Linked DNA regions of Saccharobesus litoralis. The protein of the gene in region 2 binds, or shares a complex with, the protein of the main gene of each other region. Links are inferred from orthologs where the notes say so. Each region holds a gene or a part of one and is shown on either strand. Other genes may lie near its edges. The genes, in order: C2869_RS01650 and iscU.

Region 1 (10,141 bases), 3.4 Mb from region 2 along the record:
GTTTCAATAGAGTCTTTTGAGATTTCGCTACATCAAAAATATGGCCCTAAAACACACATGTTTGATAGGCTAGTTCAAATAAGCAAAACATAACAAGGCCATGCACCCGACCTCCGGCAATTCGCACCTTTTTTGCGTTCCGCAAAAAAGTCGCCAATTACCTGCGGCGGGTGATGGCGGCGTTATGTGTATCTCAAAGTTAGGTGAATATTTAAATTATGAAGTTTAATCATGTGGGAATTCCCGTAACAGAGAGTTTTGAAGGTGAAATCGACTTACCTCATCTAAAAATGACGGTATCTGATCATGAAAATAATCCTTATGGGATTCAGTGGCAGCGTTACTGGAAGGATGCCCCTTATCCAGAGTTGGTTAAAACAGTACCCCACGTAGCATTCGTGGTAGATAATTTAGATGAAGAGCTTGAAGGGAAGAAGGTTATTATTAAGCCTAACTCTCCAAGTGATGGTTTGCGTGTTGCTTTTATCGAAGTAAATGGCGCTCCTGTTGAGCTCATGGAATATTCGTAAATATACACATAACAATAAGCTGCAAAAGGACGTTTTGAAATAAAAAAGGTGCTAATTAGCACCCTTTTAAGTATTTAAACAACCTCGTACGAGCTTATTTCTGTTATTTGTTAGGCAATTTTAGCGCTCACAAAGTCGACGATTTCGTCAATTTTAACGCTTTGCTTTTCACCTGTTGTGCGGCATTTGTACTCGACAATACCTTCATCTAGGTTACGTTCGCCAATGACAATAGTATGGCTTACACCTACTAGTTCCCAATCAGCAAACATGACACCTGGGCGCTCTTTTCTGTCATCAAAGATAACTTCGATCCCTTTTGCTTGTAGATCAGCATATATCTTTTCTGCAATATCGGGTATGCGATGTGATTTGTGCATATTCATTGGCAACACAACGACTTGGAAAGGTGCAATCGCTTGTGGCCATTTGATACCCCATTTATCGTTATTCTGCTCAATTGCTGCAGCTACAATGCGTGACACACCAATACCGTAACAACCCATGGTTAATACTTCGTGTTTACCCGACTCAGTTAACACACCAACATTCATCGCTTCTGAGTATTTTGTACCTAGTTGGAAAATATGTCCGACTTCGATACCGCGCTTTATCGACACTTTACCTTGACCGCATGGGCTTAAGTCACCTTCTTGGATATTGCGAATGTCCGCAACCTCGAAGGTTTCAATATCTCGTAACCAGTTGACTCCCGTTAGGTGGAAGCCAGTTTCATTAGCGCCACAAACAAAGTCGGCTAATACACTTGCGCTACGGTCAACGATAACAGGGCAAGATAAACCTTGTGGACCAATTGATCCCGCTTCGCAATTAGCGGTTTGTTTTATTTGTTCTTCGGTGGCAAAAGTTAACGGGGCAAACACACCGGCAATTTTTTCAGCTTTAACTTCATTTAATTCATGATCACCGCGTAAAACAAGTGCAACAACGCCACTGGCTTCACCTTCTTCGTTAACACCCTGAACCAATAATGTTTTTACGGTTTGCTGCGCATCCACTTTTAAGAATGCACTGACTTCTTCTATTGAATGGGCATTTGGCGTCGCGACTTTTGCAACATCGGCAGACGGAGCAGGGCGTTCAATGCTTGGCATTAAGCACTCGGCTTTTTCTATATTCGCTGCATAATCACTACCATCGCTGAACACAATGGCGTCTTCGCCTGACTCAGCGAGTACATGGAATTCGTGTGAAACGCTGCCACCAATAGAGCCAGTATCGGCGATTACCGCGCGATATTCTAAGCCTAAGCGGTCAAATACGTTACAGTAAGCTTGGAACATCGCATCGTAGGTTTTTTGCAAACAGTCCTGTGAAAGATGGAACGAGTAGGCATCTTTCATAGTAAATTCACGAGCTCGCATCACACCAAAACGTGGTCTGACTTCGTCACGGAATTTAGTTTGAATTTGATATAAATTAATCGGCAACTGTTTGTAGCTATTAATTTCTTTGCGCACTAATTCTGAAATCACTTCTTCATGCGTTGGACCCAAAGCAAATGGGCGTTCGTGTCTGTCGTTAATACGCAATAGCTCGGGACCAAATTGCTCCCAGCGACCCGACTCTTCCCATAAATCGGCAGGTTGGACAACAGGCATTAACACTTCTAGTGCGCCGGCTTTGTCCATTTCTTCACGAACAATTCGCTCGACTTTACGTAATACTTTTAAACCACTGGGTAACCAAGTGTATAAACCCGATGCTAATTTACGGATCATACCGGCTCGTAGCATTAGCTGATGGCTAATGACTTCGGCATCTGATGGGGTTTCTTTTAAAGTTGATAAAACATACTGGCTGGTACGCATGTAAAGTTTTCCGTTTTAGGGTGTTGTGGCAATTGATTAATTCTAATTGTGACAACAGTTGTTTGAATTAAATTGCGCTGCATTGTAGCAGCGCCTTAATTGGAGATATAGTCTTCTCGCTCAAGTTTTATGGTTCATTGTCAGCGCTTACTCGCCCCAATCACATAATAGAGCATATGCTCATGGGGACTCGAAGCTTGACAGCTTCCCCTAAAACTCGATCGCTTTGACTATAAAACAAAGGATATTTGTAAATTGACACTTAAGCTTGTTGTGCTATTTGTTGTATATGCTTGGCTATGGTGAGCAGGCCATTGCCACGACTTGGACTTAAGTGTTTAGTTAAACCTAAACTTTGAAAGTAAGCTGCTAAATCAAGCTCGGCTATTTCAGTTAAAGGTTGTTGGTCAATTGGCGTAATTAAGATCCATAATAGCCCTTTAACAATGCGTGCTTCGCTCGTTGCCTGAATGAATAATTTGTTATCTTGTATTTTCCAATTTAACCATACGCGGCTTTCACAACCGTCTATTAAGTAGTCGTCATTAAGCTTGTCAGCTGGGTAGGGCGCTAAATTTTTTCCACTTTTCATGATAAAGCGATACCTATCTTCCCACTGATTAAATTGGGAAAATTGGGCTTGCATCTGGCCAATATTGTTTTGTATAGACCCCATAAATTATTCAAACTCTTTTATTTGTTGTAAGCCGGTGATGAGTTTATTTATCTCTTCTACTGTATTGTATGCGGCAATGGAAGCTCGTATACAGCCGTTACTTAAACCTAACTTTGTCATTAATGGCTGAGCGCAATGGTGACCCACTCGGACCGCTATATTCATCTGTGACAGTAATTCACCAACATCAGCAGGGTGCCAATCAATTAGATTAAATGCGATGGAGCCAGTGGCTGTCTTTGGGCTAATTATTTGTACAAAATCCAGCTGTTGTAGTTGTTTATACAGATATTGGCTTAATTGCTGTTCATAGTGATGTAGCTTGTCTCTGTTTTGTTCAGTCAACCAGTCTAATAACGCACCAAAGGCAACGACAGCTTCGGTATTACTGGTTCCGGCTTCAAATTTATGCGGTAACTGATTGAAAGTGGCCGTGTGGAATTGCGCTTGGCTAACCATTTCACCACCAAATTGATAGGGAGGAAGTTGTTCTAAAATGGCTTGTTTACCATACAGGACACCAAGCCCAGTTGCGCCATACATTTTGTGGGCTGAAAATACATAAAAGTCACAATCTAAAACTTGCACATCGATTGGATGATGATTGATCGCTTGTGCACCATCTATCAAACTAAAAGCATTGTGTGACTTGGCTAACTCAACAATTTGCTCTACAGGTAAACGAACACCTAAAGCATTGGAAACATGAGTGCAGGCTACGAGAGCCGTGTCTTCTGTTATGTGCTGTGCAAAACGCTTTATTATGCTATTGGCGTCCATGTTTTCGACTTCAACAACGGTTAGCGTTAAGCCTAATGATTGACAAACTTGTTGCCAGGGGATGAGGTTCGCGTGATGCTCAAACTGGCTAACAAGGATCTCTTTTCCTTTTGTTTTAAGTAGATCGCATTGTGATAAAACTTGTGCCAGCAAATTAATGCTCTCAGTGGTGCCTTTAGTCCAAATTATTTCTTTTGAGTGTTTAGCATTAATAAAATGCTGAACTTGTTCTCGTGCCAACTCAAATTGTTGGGTGGCACTGCTGGCCAACTGGTGATTGGCACGATGGGTATTGGCGTTCAAGTAGCTATAAAAGTGTGAAATACTATCTAATAAACATTGAGGTTTTTGGGTCGTCGCCGCGTTATCCAGATAGATTAATTCTGGGTTATTAACTAACAGTGGGAATTGCTGGCGAAACGCGAGTATGTAATCAGGTGTTTTCATTTGGTGATTATAAAGTTGCTTTATTATCAAGCCCAGTTTAATTCGTATTATTTTGAATCGTTTGCTTAAAAAATAAACGTATATACGTTAAAAACCATTGTCTAAAGTTTAAATCTGTATATACTCGCCTGCAATTTAATTCAGTATAAGTCCTAGATGAAAAAAGTCGGCCGCCCGAGTAAATCCGAATCAGAAAAAAAGAAAGGTATCTATGTTAAGTTACCGCCATGGCTGATTAATTGGATGGATGCGCAAACCGATTCTAATCGGGCAATTTTAATAGAAGAAGCAATAAAAAATCATTTTGGTGTTGATGAAAATACCCGCTATGAGCATCAATTAGATCTTTGTATTGAAGTTGCTAAAACCTACGATAAACGCTACAAAAAAAATCGCACAGCAGATTAACCCTTTCTTTTTTTAATTAGTCTCTTTGTAATTAGCCCGAAGAATTTTGCCTATTCATTTGATATTTTTGAGCAAGTGATTGCGCATTTTTGCGCATGCCTTTATATTGCTCAAAATAAGTTTGAGTTAAGGTTTAGTGCTAAATGGTCGTTACGCTTAAAGATGTTGCCGAAAAAGCCGGTGTTTCAACGTCAACTGTTTCCCGTGTACTAAGTGGTAAAGGGCGTGTTGGTAAAAAATGCCAAGCGCATGTTAAAAAGATAGTTGAAGAAATGGGTTACCGCCCCAACACCAACGCGCGTGCATTAGCTTGTAATCGTACTGAAATGATAGGGCTGATCACACCAAATATTGCGGGTGCATTTCATGGTCCTATCTGCGTTGGTGTTGAAGAAGCCGCTTCTAAAATTCGCTATAAAATTCTTATCGCTAACTCATTTGACGAGTATGAAAGAGTACAAGAAGCCATTTATTCTTTTAGTGAGCAAGGTTGTGACAACATCATTATTCATACTAATTTTGTCGAAGATGATGAGCTTATCCAACTTGCTGAGCGTATTCCTGGTCTGGTTATTATCAATCGTTTTATTCCTGAAATCGCTGAGCGTTGTGTCTGGCTAGATAATGTTTCAGGTGGCCGCTTGGCAGCGAAGTACCTTATCGACAGCGGGCATAAAGATATTGCGGTTATTTCTCACTCTCGAAAAATTGCCGACCCAAAAGATCGATTAACAGGGGTACTCGAAGCCTGTGAAAAAGCCGGAATAAGCATCCCTGAACAAAATATTTTATTCGATCCTATCGGCACGATTGATGAAGGACGATTGCTAGCTCGTCAATTAGTCGAAAGCGATGCAAAGTTTACCGCTATTATTGCCTACAACGATCTAATGGCGGTTGGTGCTATCAATGAGTTACAAGATATGGGTATACGCGTACCTGAAGATGTATCGGTTATTGGATTTGACGACCTTTATTTTTGTCAGACCAGCCGACCTACCTTGACGACTATTCATTATCCCATTAGTGAAATGGCTAAATATGCGGCTGAGTTGTCTGTTGCTTTAACGACCAAAGGAAAAGATGCCACGCCTAAAACGCATCTATTTATGCCTAGTTTAGTCGAGCGAAAATCAGTTAAAACACTTTAACCCCACCTTTTTAGGCGTATGTTTTACGCAATTTTACATACGCCGCACTTGCTTAAACATCATATCTTTATAAAAATAACAATTAATGTTAATTAGTTGTTGAGTCTAAGGCCAAAATCGGTTTAAATAGAAATGTGAGCAAGCGATTGTTCACCTTTGTTTTTGCTGTGCTTGGTAGGCAAAACAGCGTTACTCGATATTTCGCTGTTTTGCCTCTTTTTCGCTTAAACGGTTATGCACTAGCAGTTTAGTGAAAAGGTGAAGGCTTGCTACATTTATAAGTAGTTAATACTGGAGCACACAAAAATGTTAAAAAAATTGATTGCGGGCAGCATTGCAGCTGTTTGTAGCATCAGCATAGCATCATGTTCAATGACAGGTACTCAAGCTTCGTCTCCTACTGTCAGTACCTCTCAAACCGCTAAAAAACCGAATGTCATTGTGCTTATGTTTGATGACATGCGTTTTGATACCTTTTCTTACCGAGGCGGTCCTGTAAATACCCCTAATATCGATGCCCTAGCAGCACAATCAACGCGGTTTGATAATGCAATGACAACCACTGGCTTATGTTCACCTTCACGTGCGGCTTTCTTTACTGGGCGTTGGGGACACAGAACAGGGTTGGATGACAATGTTGAATTATTCCATTCACGTGTTCATGCCTTAAGCATGTCAGAAGGTGGTATTATCCGCCGTGCTTCAGACAATGGTTATAACGTTGGCTATGTCGGTAAATGGCATTTAGGCTACCACGGACCGGCTTTACGTGGCGCAGAATTTACTTACGGTAAAGAGCATGTCGGTAAGCAAGCATTACGTCAATGGACACCTTACGGTATGCGTCAAGACGTAGAAAAATTTAAACAGGGCTTCACCCACGAAAATGGTGAAAAGCATCAATATTTTCAGACCTTACCTGGCACGTATGAAGATACAGAAGCGTATAGTAAGGTTAAAAATGCACAAAAATTTATTAAAAAGGCTAAAAAAGACGGTCGCCCATTTTTTGGTGTGATCAGCTTCAGTCAACCTCATCCACCTTATCGCGTACCTGAGCCTTACGCCAGTATGTACGACCATAAAACAGCGAAAGTTCCTGCCAACCATATGGCAGAGCGTGTTAATAAACCTATGTCGCAAGAAGAGCCTTACTGGCCATGGCATGATGTAACTCATTTAAATGACGAAGAATGGCGAAAAATGCGTACCTTCTACTATGGTGCTATTGCCATGATCGACCGAGCTATTGGCGATATTATTCAAACCGCGAAGGACGAAGGTGTTTATGAGGACTTGCATATTGTCGTGGTGGGTGATCAAGGTTCAATGCTAGGCGAGCACAATTTATACGATAAAGGTCCATATGCTTACGATGAATTAATGCGTATTCCGTTATTGGTTCGTAACCCAGATATCGCCCCACGTGTTGTTGAGCGTCAGGTTTCGTTAATTGATGTTACGCCAACGTTAGCGGATTGGATGAGCTTACCGAATGACGGTGCAGTTGATGGTCGTAATTTAACTGATTTAATGGAAAAAGGTGATGTAGCGGATGCTGGCAAAGTCGATAAGCACTTGTATGCATATGAATGGTACAACGGCTCTTGGCACGGTATTCGAGCAATAAGAACGCCTGACTTTAAATTTGTTTGGTACCCAGGTGATAGCCGTGATGAATTATATGACCTGAAAAACGATCCGGTTGAATTAAATAACCTTGCAAAAGATCCAAAATACAAAGCTAAGTTAAAAGAGTTAGTGATAATGATGGAGCAAGAGTTAGTGCGTGTTGATGATCCAACTATCGAGCGCTTCCGTCATCAAATGCAAAATATACTGCCGCATTAATTCCTTATTCAGTAATTTAAGAGTCAGTGCCAAAAACTGACTCTAATTTATTCTGTAAATCCTTTATTTTATTGAGCAGAGAACAGCTTATGAAATGTAAAAACGTGTTGTTGAGCTTATCTGTACTAGCAGGGTTAAGCTTAGTGGGGTGTGCGCAAGATGTTAATAGCGCAAATGTTGCCAATAACGGTGCAGTTACGAAAGACGAACGACCCAATATCATTGTTATTTTAACTGATGATCATGGCTATGCTGATGTTGGTTTTAATAACTCACCTGATCTAAAAACCCCCAATCTTGATCAACTAGCTTACGGTGGAACTATATTTACTTCGGCCTATGTAGCGCATCCATTTTGTGGCCCGAGTCGAGCCGCGCTCATGACAGGCCGCTATCCGCATGAATACGGCGCGCAATTTAATTTACCGCGTAAGGGCTCCAACCAAGGTTTACCTAAGGAAGAAACTTTTATTAGTAAGGTGTTGCAAAACGCCGGCTATTACACTGGAGCTATTGGAAAATGGCACTTAGGTGAACATGCTGATCATCACCCGAATGTACGTGGCTTTGATGAGTTTTATGGTTTTTTAGCGGGCGGGCATTATTACTTTCCGGAAAAATACGAGCCAGAATATGAGCGTCTAGTTAAGCGTGGTAAGCATAACGTTAATATGTATTACTGGCCGCTTGAATATAACGGTCAAGAAGTACGAGAGCCTGAATATTTAACTGATGGCTTATCGCGTGAAGCGTCTACCTTTGTCGAAAAAGCCAGTAAAAAAGATAAACCATTCTTCTTATATCTCGCTTATAACGCGCCGCATACACCGTTAGAAGCGAAAGAAGAAGACATGGCTTTGTTCCCTAATATTACCGACAAAAATCGGAAAATTTATGCGGGCATGGTTTATGCGGTTGATCGCGGCGTTGGTAAATTAGTCGATACGCTAAAACGTACTGGTGAATATGATAATACGCTGATTGTGTTTTTAAGTGATAATGGTGGTAAAACCATTAAAGGCGCTAACAACTATCCATTACGCCGAGGTAAGGGTAGTGCCTATGAAGGCGGTATTCGTGTACCTATGATGTTCCATTGGCCAAAAGAAATTAAGGGTGGCAATACCTTTCATCATCCGGTTTCAGCTTTAGATTTCTATCCTATGTTTGCCGCCTTAGGTAACGCCAAAATACCCGAAGGCAAAGACTTAGACGGCTATAATGTTTGGCCGAAAATACAAGCGGGTAAGCCGACTCACGACACCAAAATGATTTACGCGATGCGTCACCAAAAAGGCTTTAGCGAAACCTCGGGTCGTTTAGGTGATTACAAGGTCGTGCGAACCAGTAAAGAAGGCCCGTGGCAATTATTTAATGTGCAAACCGATCCGGGTGAGCACAATGATTTAGCCGCGCAAAAGCCTTGGTTGCTTCGTGAAATGGTTTCGCAAATTGAAATTTGGAGTTGGGACCATCAACAACCCAAGTGGTTCCATATATGGGATGCGGGTGGAGAATGGCACGAACAAAATATGCCGCGTTTCCATGAAACGTTTAAAGTCGGTCAAGCTGATCCTGTGTTGCAAGCTCAACCCTAATATTGGATTTTTAAATAATGTGCGCTTCTTACCACGAAGCGCATTACCGTATTTTTGTTCTTTGTTTCAAACACACCAAATTAGTGTGTTTGAATGGCAACAGCTTGCAGTTTATAAAATGGTAGCAAGCTTTAACTACTGGCAGCCGCCTTCTTCATTAGCATGTAGCTGTTTTTGCGTATCTAATTCAGCAAAAAATGCATCGCTAATTTGATCAAGTTCCGCATCGTTAAAACTTTCTTGTGGGATCTCCAAGGTAATTAAATACTCTAGGCCATTATCAATATGGCTGAATTCAATTAACAAACAGTCCGTTAATTCAGCTTCTAGCGCTAAACTCACTTTCGGACACTTGGTTAGTTTTTGTAGATCAAGTAATAAATCATGAACAGGCGCTAACATGGTTTTTCCTATTTTAGGTGGTTTGAATAAGATGGGATAAGCCGTTTTGCAACGGCTTATTTTGTGATTAAATCACTAATCCATTGCCATTAATCAATTAAGCCATATTGGTCACGCAGTACTGCAATAATTTCGGCTTTAGGATTGTCAGACAATACTAGCTTTTCGCCTGTAATTTTTTCTGCGATAGACACATAAGTTTCTGATACCTTCATCAACACTTCGGTCGGCAGTGCATTATCTCGTGCTAAAGCTGAGCGCTCGTCCATGCGGTCTTTGTTTAATAAAATATCCGGATCTGGGAAATGGTTTAGCAGTAATTGACGAAAACCTTCTTTTGAATTTTCTACAACTTTGCCTTCACGATAGCTTGGGCCATCCCAAATTCGTGATGAATCAGGCGTTCCCACTTCATCCATGTAGATGAGTTTTTCATTGCCGTTAGCGTCTTCGACATAACCAAACT
Region 2 (10,095 bases):
GAAGGTAGGATATCTTGGCCATTAGCATCGGGCAGTGTCGAACATTCGCCACTTCTAACCGAAGAAACCAGTGAATTAGTCGTACCAAGATCAATACCGACGGCCCACTTATGTTGATGTGGTGCCGTACTTTGCCCTGGCTCAGATATTTGTAGTAATGCCATAAAAAATAATAGAAGTTAAGGCCAATTTGGCGTTACAAAATGCAAATTAGAATGCTAACTGTTCGTCTTCAAGACGTTCCAGTTCAGCCACAAGCTTGAACATAAATTTTAGCTTGCGTATGGTATTGGCAGCAGCTTCATTTTCGTTGCTTTCAATATAACCTGTAAGCTTTTGCTGAAAGCCAGCTATCTCAGATTCTAACTCTTGCTCAAATTCCACTACTGCATCGAAAGGCTCCGCGAGAGCCGCTATGTCTTCTAAACGCTCACGATATTCCATCTGTTGCATGAGAAAACTAGGGTCTTGTAATGTTTGAGTTTCGTGTTGAATATCTAAACCGCGCAATTTTAACAAATACTCAGCTCGTGATACAGGATGCTTAAGTGTTGTATACGCGTCGTTTATTTCAGCAGATTTTTGAACTACGGCTAACTTGTCTTGATCGTTTGCCGTAGCAAACTTGTCAGGATGATATTGCTTTTGTAATTCGCGATAGGTTTGTGTAATAGCGTCGACATCAACTGCAAAGGATTCAGCTATGTTAAACAGCTCGAAGTAATTCATTACTTAGTTTCCTTATAAAACAGCGATTTAGTCTTCTCGCTCAGGCCTTATGCTTCATTGTCTGCACTTACTCACCCCAATCACATAATAGAGCATATGCTCAAGGGGATTCGAAGTTTGACAGCTTCGCCTAAAACCTGATCGCTTTGACTATAGAAGGCGTAGCAGTATAATTAATATGCAGTGGTTGGCTAAACGTGAAAACTTTCTCCGCAGCCACACTCATCTTTAACATTAGGGTTATTAAACTTAAATCCTTCGTTTAATCCCTCTTTAGCAAAGTCAAGTTCAGTACCATCAATAAATGATAGTGATTTAGCATCAACAATGATTTTAACATTATATTGCTCAAACACTTCATCATCAGGATTCAGATCGTCAACAAACTCCAACACGTACGCCATACCTGAACAGCCTGAGGTTTTAACACCTAAACGAAGGCCAATTCCTGAACCACGGTTATCTAAAAAACTTTTAACTCGCGAGGCAGCGACTTCAGTGATGGTGACAGCCATTAACTTAACTTCTCCTGAAAATTTCGGATGGATATTTTAGCGGACAATTAAATTGCCCGCTAATGAATTAATTCTTTGCTTTATAATCTTCAATAGCGGCTTTAATTGCGTCTTCCGCTAAAATAGAGCAGTGAATTTTAACGGGTGGTAACGCAAGCTCTTCTGCAATATCAGTGTTTTTAATTTCAGATGCTTGTTCTAAGGTTTTACCCTTAACCCATTCTGTCACTAAAGAGCTAGAAGCAATAGCTGAACCACAACCGTAAGTTTTAAACTTAGCGTCTTCAATAACACCTTCGTCAGTCACTTTAAGTTGTAATTTCATTACGTCACCACAAGCTGGTGCGCCTACCATACCCGTTGCTACATTCGGATCGTTTTTGTCAAAAGAACCTACATTTCTTGGGTTCTCGTAATGGTCAATAACTTTGTCGCTATAAGCCATGATACATACCTCGCTGGGAAGAGCTGAAGAATCAGCTCGCAATCAACTATTATTAATTGATTGAAAATTAACTTTTAAAAACAATCCGTTGCCATTGCCTTAATTAAGGCTTAGTGGTGAACCCATTCAACACTTTTTAAATCTACGCCATCTTTAAACATGTCCCAAAGTGGCGACATTTCACGTAGTTTACCAATTGACTCATTAATCACTTTAACAGCGTAATCGACTTCTTCTTCAGTTGAAAAACGACCAAAGCTAAAACGAATTGAGCTATGTGCAAGTTCGTCATCTAAACCTAAAGCACGTAAAACATATGAAGGTTCTAAACTGGCTGATGTACAAGCAGAGCCACTAGAAACCGCCATGTCTTTCAACGCCATAATTAACGACTCGCCTTCAACAAAGTTGAAACTAATGTTTAGGTTACCCGCAACGCGTTGCTCTAAATCGCCATTAACGTAGACTTCTTCCATGTCTTTAACACCGTTCCATAAACGGTTACGCAAAGCTAATAAACGTGCGTTTTCTTCAGCCATTTCTTCTTTAGCAATACGGAAAGCTTCACCCATACCGACAATTTGGTGAGTTGGTAACGTGCCTGAACGCATACCACGCTCATGACCACCACCATGGGTTTGTGCTTCAAGACGAATACGTGGTTTACGACGCACGTATAAAGCACCAATACCTTTAGGACCATAAATTTTATGGGCTGAGAACGACATTAAATCAACTTTCAATGTTTGTAAGTCAATTTCAACTTTACCTGCTGATTGAGCTGCATCGACATGGAATACAATTTTACGCGAACGACATAACTCACCAATCGCTGCGATATCTTGAATAACACCAATTTCGTTATTAACGTGCATTACACTAATTAATACAGTGTCTTCACGGATAGCATTTTCTAACGCGTTTAAATCAACTAAGCCGTTTTGCTGAACATCCAAGTAAGTCACTTCAAAACCAACGCGCTCTAATTCACGACAAGTATCTAAAACGGCTTTGTGTTCAGTTTTAACGGTAATGATGTGCTTGCCTTTCTTCTTGTAGAAATTAGCTGCACCTTTGATGGCTAGGTTGTTAGATTCAGTTGCACCTGATGTCCAAACAATCTCACGCGGATCAGCATTGACTAATGCTGCTACATTTGAACGAGCAATATCTACCGCTTCTTCTGCTTGCCAACCAAAACGGTGTGAACGTGAAGCAGGATTACCAAACTGACCATCCATCGTCAGGAACTGCATCATTTTTTCTGCAACTCTTGGGTCCACTGGCGTCGTTGCCGAATAGTCGAAGTAAATTGGTAATTTCATTAATGTCTCCGTATGAGCCTAAACTCGAAAGTCTAAGTCGATTTCGTCAATCGAGGCTTTGCCTAACGCAAAGGCCGAATGTGTAGTTTTCTTACGATTTTGTCGCTCAGCAACTTCTTTGACTTCTTGCTTTGCGACTAATTCGTCAAGTGTAATTTCGTTTAAAAACGCTGCAATACGATCACTCAACTCAGTCCATAAACTGTGAGTTAAACAGCGAGCCCCACCCTGACAATCAGAATTGCCACTACAGCGGGTTGCGTCAACTGATTCGTCTACTGCAACAATAATTTTGCCAATTGATATATCATCAAGCTCGTAACCTAGGCGATAACCACCACCGGGCCCGCGCACGCTTGTTACTAGGCCTTGCTTACGCAACCGAGAAAACAATTGTTCAAGATAAGAAAGAGAAATTCCCTGACGCTCTGAGATATCAGCTAAAGGAACTGGGCCTTGCTTTGAATGCAATGCCACATCAAGCATTGCTGTTACGGCGTAACGGCCTTTTGAAGTAAGTCTCATGCAGATTCTCCGAGGGTTTAACTGTAATAAATTTTCACATAACCCAGTAAAACAGTCAAGTATAAAACCTAGTAAATTACTCAGGTATTATCCTCTTATACGCCTGTTTTAAATTTGCGGATCAAATCTTTCATGCTCTGTCTTACGTTCTTCTGCTGCATCTTGCTCAGCTTTAATAAACTCAGGGCTTTCTACTTTAATATCTGGTAATTTTTCATCGCACACGTCACCACCCATGCGATTAACCTCTGAACACAGTTCTGCTAATTTGCTATCCATCGAGTGAACATGGTCCAACAAATTACCAATAACTTTTGCAACAGGGTCTTGGCTATTAGCGCTAACACCGTAGGCATCAAAGCCTAACTTTTTGGCTATTGCTTCGCGCTTTTCATCTTTATCTTTGGCGACAATACGTGCTGGAATGCCGACCACAGTCGCGCCTTCAGGTACTTCTTTTACAACAACTGAATTTGAGCCTATTTTGGCATTATCACCCACTTTAAACGGGCCTAAAACTTTTGCGCCTGCACCAATTACCACGCCATTACCTAAAGTCGGATGACGCTTACCTTCATTCCAACTGGTTCCACCAAGCGTAACACCGTGGTAAATGGTGACATCATCACCAATGACAGCTGTTTCACCAATTACAATGCCCATGCCATGGTCAATGAAAAAACGGCGGCCAATTTGTGCACCAGGGTGGATCTCAACACCGGTCAATAATCGCGCTAAATTAGAAACTGTTCTCGCCAACCATTTAAAGTCTTTTTTATACAAATAATGACTAAGTCTATGCCACCAAATGGCATGCATACCGGGATAATTGGTCAGTACTTCGAAAAAATTACGTGCTGCTGGATCACGATGAAATACCGCATTAATATCTTCTTTTAAGCGTTCAAACATGGCTTATTCCTTACACTTTAGTGCGCACATGGCGAAATTTATTGCCATTAGTCTTTTTTGGCTACTTTATCGATTGAAGATAATATGCCACGCAGGATATTTAATTCTTGTGAATCAGGACGGATCCGATTGAACATGCGACGAAGTTTAGCCATCACCTGTCCAGGATGATTAGCGACAATAAAATGTGTTTTAGCTAAGGTATTCTCTAAATGTCCATAAAAGCGTTCTAAATCTTCAACCAATGGATACGCTTCTTCAGTATGTTGATGACCTTGTTCAACCGAGGCTAAATGAGCAACACGCACTTCGTAACATAATGTTTGTACTGCAGCAGCTAAGTTTAATGACGAGTAATCCGGATTAGCGGGAATAACCGCATGAAAATGCGCCTTTTGTAATTCATCATTAGAAAGGCCATTATTTTCTCGACCAAAAATAAGTGCAACTTTGCCAGTTTGCGCCTCATTAATCAGTTTTTCACCGGCTTCACGCGGTGAAACAACTGGCCAGCTTAATGTTCTTGAACGTGCACTGGTTGCTATTACCAAGTTACAATCATTAATCGCTTCATCTAAGCTGCTAACAATTTTGGCATTGCCCAATACATCAGTCGCACCAGCTGCCAAAGCTGAAGCTTTACTGTCAGGCTCTGAAACAGGATCAACTAAGTACAGCTCACTGAGTCCCATGGTTTTCATAGCACGAGCAGTTGAACCTATGTTACCTGTGTGTGAAGTATTAACTAAAATAACGCGAACATTATCTAACATGCTAAAACCTGTCCTGTCTATTTGCCTGTCTATCATTGAGAGAGGTGCTTATTGTTATAAATGGATAAATCCAAAATAATTACACTCAAAGTGTAAATCAGCACCGCTTCAAAAAAGGCGCATATTCTACAATAACCTAGCGTAACCACAAGTTATGTTTGTCATAATAAATTAATATGATCTAGCGAGTTAACACCTTTCACTGTATAATTCGCGCCGATTCATTTTGTGGTAAAGATTTTAGGCTAATTTGTCCGAAAAATTTATCACTAGTTCTTTTTACAATTAGGGTTAATAACACCATGCATCCAATGTTGACGATCGCCGTGCGTGCGGCTCGTAAAGCGGGTAATATAATCGCTCGTGGGTTTTCAGAGCTTGATCTAGTTAAAACTGCAACTAAATCAGAAAACGATTTTGTAACTAATATCGACCAAGAGGCTGAAAAGGCCATTATTGAGACAATTCGTCAATCTTATCCTGATCACTCATTTGTTGGTGAAGAAGGTGGATTGCAAACGGGTAAGCAATCCGATTACCAATGGGTTATTGATCCTTTAGATGGCACGACTAACTTTATTCGTGGCATTCCTCATTTTGCAGTATCAATTGCACTTCATGTTAAAGGTAAAGCCGAAGTTGCTGTTGTTTACGATCCAATCAAAGACGAACTATTTACCGCAGTAAAAGGTAAAGGCGCGCGTTTAGACGAATATCGTATTCGAGTTAAAGACAACAAAGATACTAAAGGCGCTATCTACGCAACAGGCTTTCCATTTAAAGCCCGTCAATATACTGAAGTTCACTTCAATATTTTATCTTCGCTATTTGAAACAGCAGCAGATTTCCGTCGCTGTGGCTCAGCAGCACTCGATTTAGCCTATGTTGCCGCAGGTCGTTATGACGGTTTTTGGGAACTTGGTTTAAGCCCATGGGATATCGCCGCTGGTGAACTTATTGTGCGTGAAGCAGGTGGCGTAGTCACTGATATTGCAGGTGGTCACAATTATTTGGCAACTGGTCATATTGTTGCAGGTAACCCTAAAGTGACAGGTGCAACTTTAAAAGTCATCCAACCTCACTTGCCAGCAAGCTTGAAAAAATAGCACTACATGGTTTAGGTCATTGATTGCCACTCGTGCTGAATAAGCGCTAATTGGCTGGCAATGGCCTACTCCTTTTAAACGACACCGTTAATAGACCAACTTTTCATTGTCTTCAGCTTTTATGCCTTACTGCCCTAGTCATATTCCCTTGCATTTTCACTCTAGCATCTTCCTTAAACAAAATGTTTAAACAATTATTGCAATCAATTTAGACATAATTGATTGCAATATATTCAGTTCACTTTAACCTAATCACATCGTTACATTAGGCTTATGTGCTTGTTTACGAATGGATATTAACAAACAGGTAGCACCACCTCTTATACCGGCTGATCAGAATTTAGCTGAATTAACAATTAAAAGCGTTGTACTCGGTATTGCACTAAGTATGTTGCTCGCAGCGGCTAATGCCTATATTGGCCTGCTGGTTGGCTTAACCGTTTCAGCCTCTATCCCCGCTGCGGCGGTATCTATGGGTGTGCTGCGCTTATTCAAACGCTCTAACATTCTTGAAAACAATATGGTGCAAACATCGGCTTCGGCTGGTGAATCGTTGGTGGCGGGTATTATCTTTACGTTACCTGCGCTTGTGCTAATGCACCATTGGCACGGTTATGAATACTGGCCATTAGTCAGCATTGCGCTTGTTGGCGGTATATTAGGGGTAATATTTACTATTCCGTTACGTCACGCACTTATTGTTAAAACCAAACTCACCTTTCCAGAAGGTGTTGCTACATCAGAAGTTCTAAAAACAGGTAATACCCAAAACCACATACCAATTGACCAAGAAAATAGTGATAGCAGCCGAGGATTACGCACGTTATTACAAGCCGCTGGGATTGGTGCATTATTCAAATTGGCCGAATCTGGCTTTGGCATGTTATCTGGCTGGATATCAGGTGTAAAAGCCTTTGCGAGTAATTCAATTGTGCTATCGGGTAGCTTAGCAATCAGTCCCGCATTAATTGGCGTTGGCTATATCATTGGCTTAAATATAGCTATTTTAGTCTTTCTTGGTGGGGTGATTGGTACGCTAGTTGGGGTGCCGCTTAACTGGTATTTAAACAGTGAAGCTATTCTTATCGCGACTGGAATTGGGGTTGATAGTTCCGTCGAACTTGCAAACCTAGATGCAAAGCAAATTCAAGCTATTGCCTATGAAGCGTGGGAGCAAAATCGCCGCATAGGTGTCGGCGCTATGATTATTGGTGGTCTATGGTCACTCATTTGCCTTGCAAAACCGTTAACTGAAGGGATCAAGGCTTCATTTTCAGCATACAAAGCGAGCTTTAATGAACACGCCAAATCGCCGCTCAGAACTGAATTCGATACCCCAATAAACTATGTGATTATTGCCAGTACATTGGCGCTTGTTCCGTTATTTTTTATATTCAAGAGCGCACTAGATGATTACTCCAATGCTAACTTTATCGCTGGGGTTATGACACTCGTCATGTTTGTTTTAGGTTTTTTATTTTCATCCGTAGCAGGTTACATGGCAGGTTTAGTCGGCAGTTCGAATAACCCTGTATCTGGCGTCACCATTGCCACTGTTATTATTTCCGCCTTGTTATTATTACAGTTAATGGGCAACGAGGGGGTAGCAGCAAAATTAGGGCCTGTCGCTGTGATTTTCCTAGCTGGGCTGATATGTTCCTCGGCGGCTATCGCCGGTGACAATATGCAAGATTTAAAATGTGGTCACCTATTAGGCGCTACGCCATGGAAACAACAGCTGTATCAAGTGATTGGCGTCATTGCTGCGGCATTTATTATTCCTGTCATTTTAAATATTTTAGACGCCGGCTATGGCATTGGCCGCCCTGCCCTCGACGCCAATAGCCAAACCTTTTTAGCAGCTCCGCAAGCCAGTTTAATGAAAGACCTCGCGACGGGTATTTTTGGTGCTGGGATCAATTGGCAATTTATCTATTTAGGTATGGGGCTAGCTATCGTATTAATCCTTGTCGATGAGGTTTTAAAACGCACTAACGCGACTTCCCGTATGCCTGTGCTTGCTGTTGCCGTTGGCATTTATCTACCAATGGGCTTATCGTTACCTATTTTAATTGGTGGTGTCATTGCTTATAGGGTTGCTAAACGAAGTCCGTCTAACAGCGGTAAAGTACTACAACAAAACCGTGAAGGAGGCATACTATTAGCCTCGGGCTTAATTACTGGCGAAGCCTTAATGGGTGTTGTAATCGCGATTTATGCCGCTTTTATCGCTGATTTACCTTCTGTTGTGCCCTATGGTAACGAGCTTGGACTCGCCGCCCTCGCGTTAGTCAGTTGGTATTTATACAAGCGAACAAGAAATAGTGCTTAAGGTTAGTCGTTTCGACTTGGCGCTAAAGCGCTATTTCTAAGCCGCTATTTATAAACCACTACGCCTAAGTCATTAACCCTAAGCGATGACTGCCATTGATACTAAGGCTAATACCATGATTAGTATCGCGATACAAACACTCTTAATGGTTGATATCGCCAAGCCACTTTAACGTTTAAAATATTAGCCTTGGCATCGTAATAAGCACCTTCAAGCGCCTGCTCGAAGTCTCGACCTGCTTGGTAAACTCGTGTTTTCGTTCCATCAATTAAGATACGTTTCGCTGGGATCGGATTATGGATCGCTAACCTAATACTGCGCGCCTCTGGTTTTCCCGTATATTGATAGCCTTTAGGATCAATACCTAAAATCAATCCCTCACCGTCTTGTTTAGCCGTAAAATCAATTAGCTCATATTGTTTATTTTCAATGGTATTAGGTGTTTGGCCATCATCATCAAACATTTGATAAGAAGATTCTGCCACAGAAGGATCGGCATAATAATGAACCGTTAGTTGTTTCGGATTGTAATCATCTGTGGTTTGAATGGCTTTTTGACCTAACATGGGCACAAACGACCCCGCTTTAACCATGACCGGTATAGTACGCAAAGAAACAGGAACAGAATGTACACCTGATTCAGTGAATTTTTTATCTGTCCAAAAATCAAACCAGACACCGCCAGGTAAATATAAAGCTTGAGTTGTGACTCCAGGTTCAGTGACAGGGCTGACTAAAAAGGCATCGCCCCACATAAAACTATCTTTTATGGCAATGAGTGACGAATTCGCTTCATTCTGAAAAAATAGTGGCCGCATCAATGGCATACCGCTCATCGAATTTTGATAAGCCAAACTATAGTTATAGGGTAATAGTTTGTAGCGCAAGTTAATATAACCGCGGATAATATCTTGTGTTTGTGGATCATGAAAAACCGGTTCGGGGGCTATTGCTTCCTGTGCGTGGGGTCGATATAAAGGTTGAAATACACCATACTGCAACCAGCGAATGTACATTTCTTTGTCAAAAGTTTCACCGCCAGCAAACCCACCTAAATCAGAGTGAGTATAGGCTAAGCCTAATAGTCCCATTTGCATGGTTAGCTCAGGTTGCGGCTTTAAGCCCCCCCATGAGCGGCTGACATCACCTGTCCATGGCATCATGCCGTAACGTTGTGAGCCATTAAAACCAGAGCGCATTAAAATAAAAGGTCTTTGATTAGGTTTAGCCGCTAACGTTCGCTCGTAAACCATTTTTGCCCACTGGTGGCCATACGCGTTATGGATTTCATCGGCGGTGCCGGCTTGGTGAATAGTATCGTGCGGATGCACTTCTGGTTCACCTAAATCACCCCACCAACCTGCTATTCCTTGATCAAGCAAAGGCTGGTATTTTGACCAGAACCAATCTTGACCGCTTTGTGAAAAAACATC

The links.
Region 1: the proteins of iscU (region 2) and C2869_RS01650 are in contact, whole or in part, in a solved structure (PDB 5XT5), measured with the Bacillus subtilis proteins. The link is inferred for Saccharobesus litoralis from one-to-one orthologs.

What each region holds. Positions count from the first base shown.
Region 1 is NZ_CP026604.1:436,299-446,439, reverse strand. The notes cover bases 2,154-5,147. They hold C2869_RS01650 (aminotransferase class V-fold PLP-dependent enzyme), read right to left. Parts: upstream 4,266-5,147; coding sequence 3,042-4,265; downstream 2,154-3,041. Other genes in these bases: C2869_RS01640 (LacI family DNA-binding transcriptional regulator), read left to right, coding at 4,817-5,147; C2869_RS01645 (hypothetical protein), read left to right, coding at 4,422-4,673; C2869_RS01655 (SufE family protein), read right to left, coding at 2,625-3,038; C2869_RS01660 (proline--tRNA ligase), read right to left, coding at 2,154-2,362. Also shown: C2869_RS01670 (hypothetical protein), read left to right, coding at 1-93; C2869_RS01665 (VOC family protein), read left to right, coding at 219-530; more of C2869_RS01660, read right to left, coding at 641-2,153; more of C2869_RS01640, read left to right, coding at 5,148-5,824; C2869_RS01635 (sulfatase-like hydrolase/transferase), read left to right, coding at 6,131-7,675; C2869_RS01630 (sulfatase-like hydrolase/transferase), read left to right, coding at 7,765-9,273; C2869_RS01625 (hypothetical protein), read right to left, coding at 9,409-9,675; C2869_RS01620 (phosphoribosylaminoimidazolesuccinocarboxamide synthase), read right to left, coding at 9,765-10,141. UniProt on the Bacillus subtilis protein: Type II cysteine desulfurase that acts as the initial step in the SUF-like Fe-S cluster assembly pathway.
Region 2 is NZ_CP026604.1:3,879,521-3,889,615, reverse strand. Bases 1-2,948 are described here. They hold iscU (Fe-S cluster assembly scaffold IscU), read right to left. Parts: upstream 1,690-2,948; coding sequence 1,312-1,689; downstream 1-1,311. Other genes in these bases: C2869_RS13980 (IscS subfamily cysteine desulfurase), read right to left, coding at 1,800-2,948; iscA (iron-sulfur cluster assembly protein IscA), read right to left, coding at 921-1,244; hscB (co-chaperone HscB), read right to left, coding at 211-729; hscA (Fe-S protein assembly chaperone HscA), read right to left, coding at 1-164. Also shown: more of C2869_RS13980, read right to left, coding at 2,949-3,014; Fe-S cluster assembly transcriptional regulator IscR, read right to left, coding at 3,033-3,539; cysE (serine O-acetyltransferase), read right to left, coding at 3,648-4,451; tRNA (cytosine(32)/uridine(32)-2'-O)-methyltransferase TrmJ, read right to left, coding at 4,499-5,224; suhB (inositol-1-monophosphatase), read left to right, coding at 5,527-6,330; C2869_RS13955 (OPT family oligopeptide transporter), read left to right, coding at 6,620-8,662; C2869_RS13950 (glycoside hydrolase family 31 protein), read right to left, coding at 8,782-10,095. UniProt on the Bacillus subtilis protein: Part of the SUF-like system that mediates the biosynthesis of iron-sulfur (Fe-S) clusters. Acts as a sulfurtransferase and thus transfers sulfur from SufS to SufB.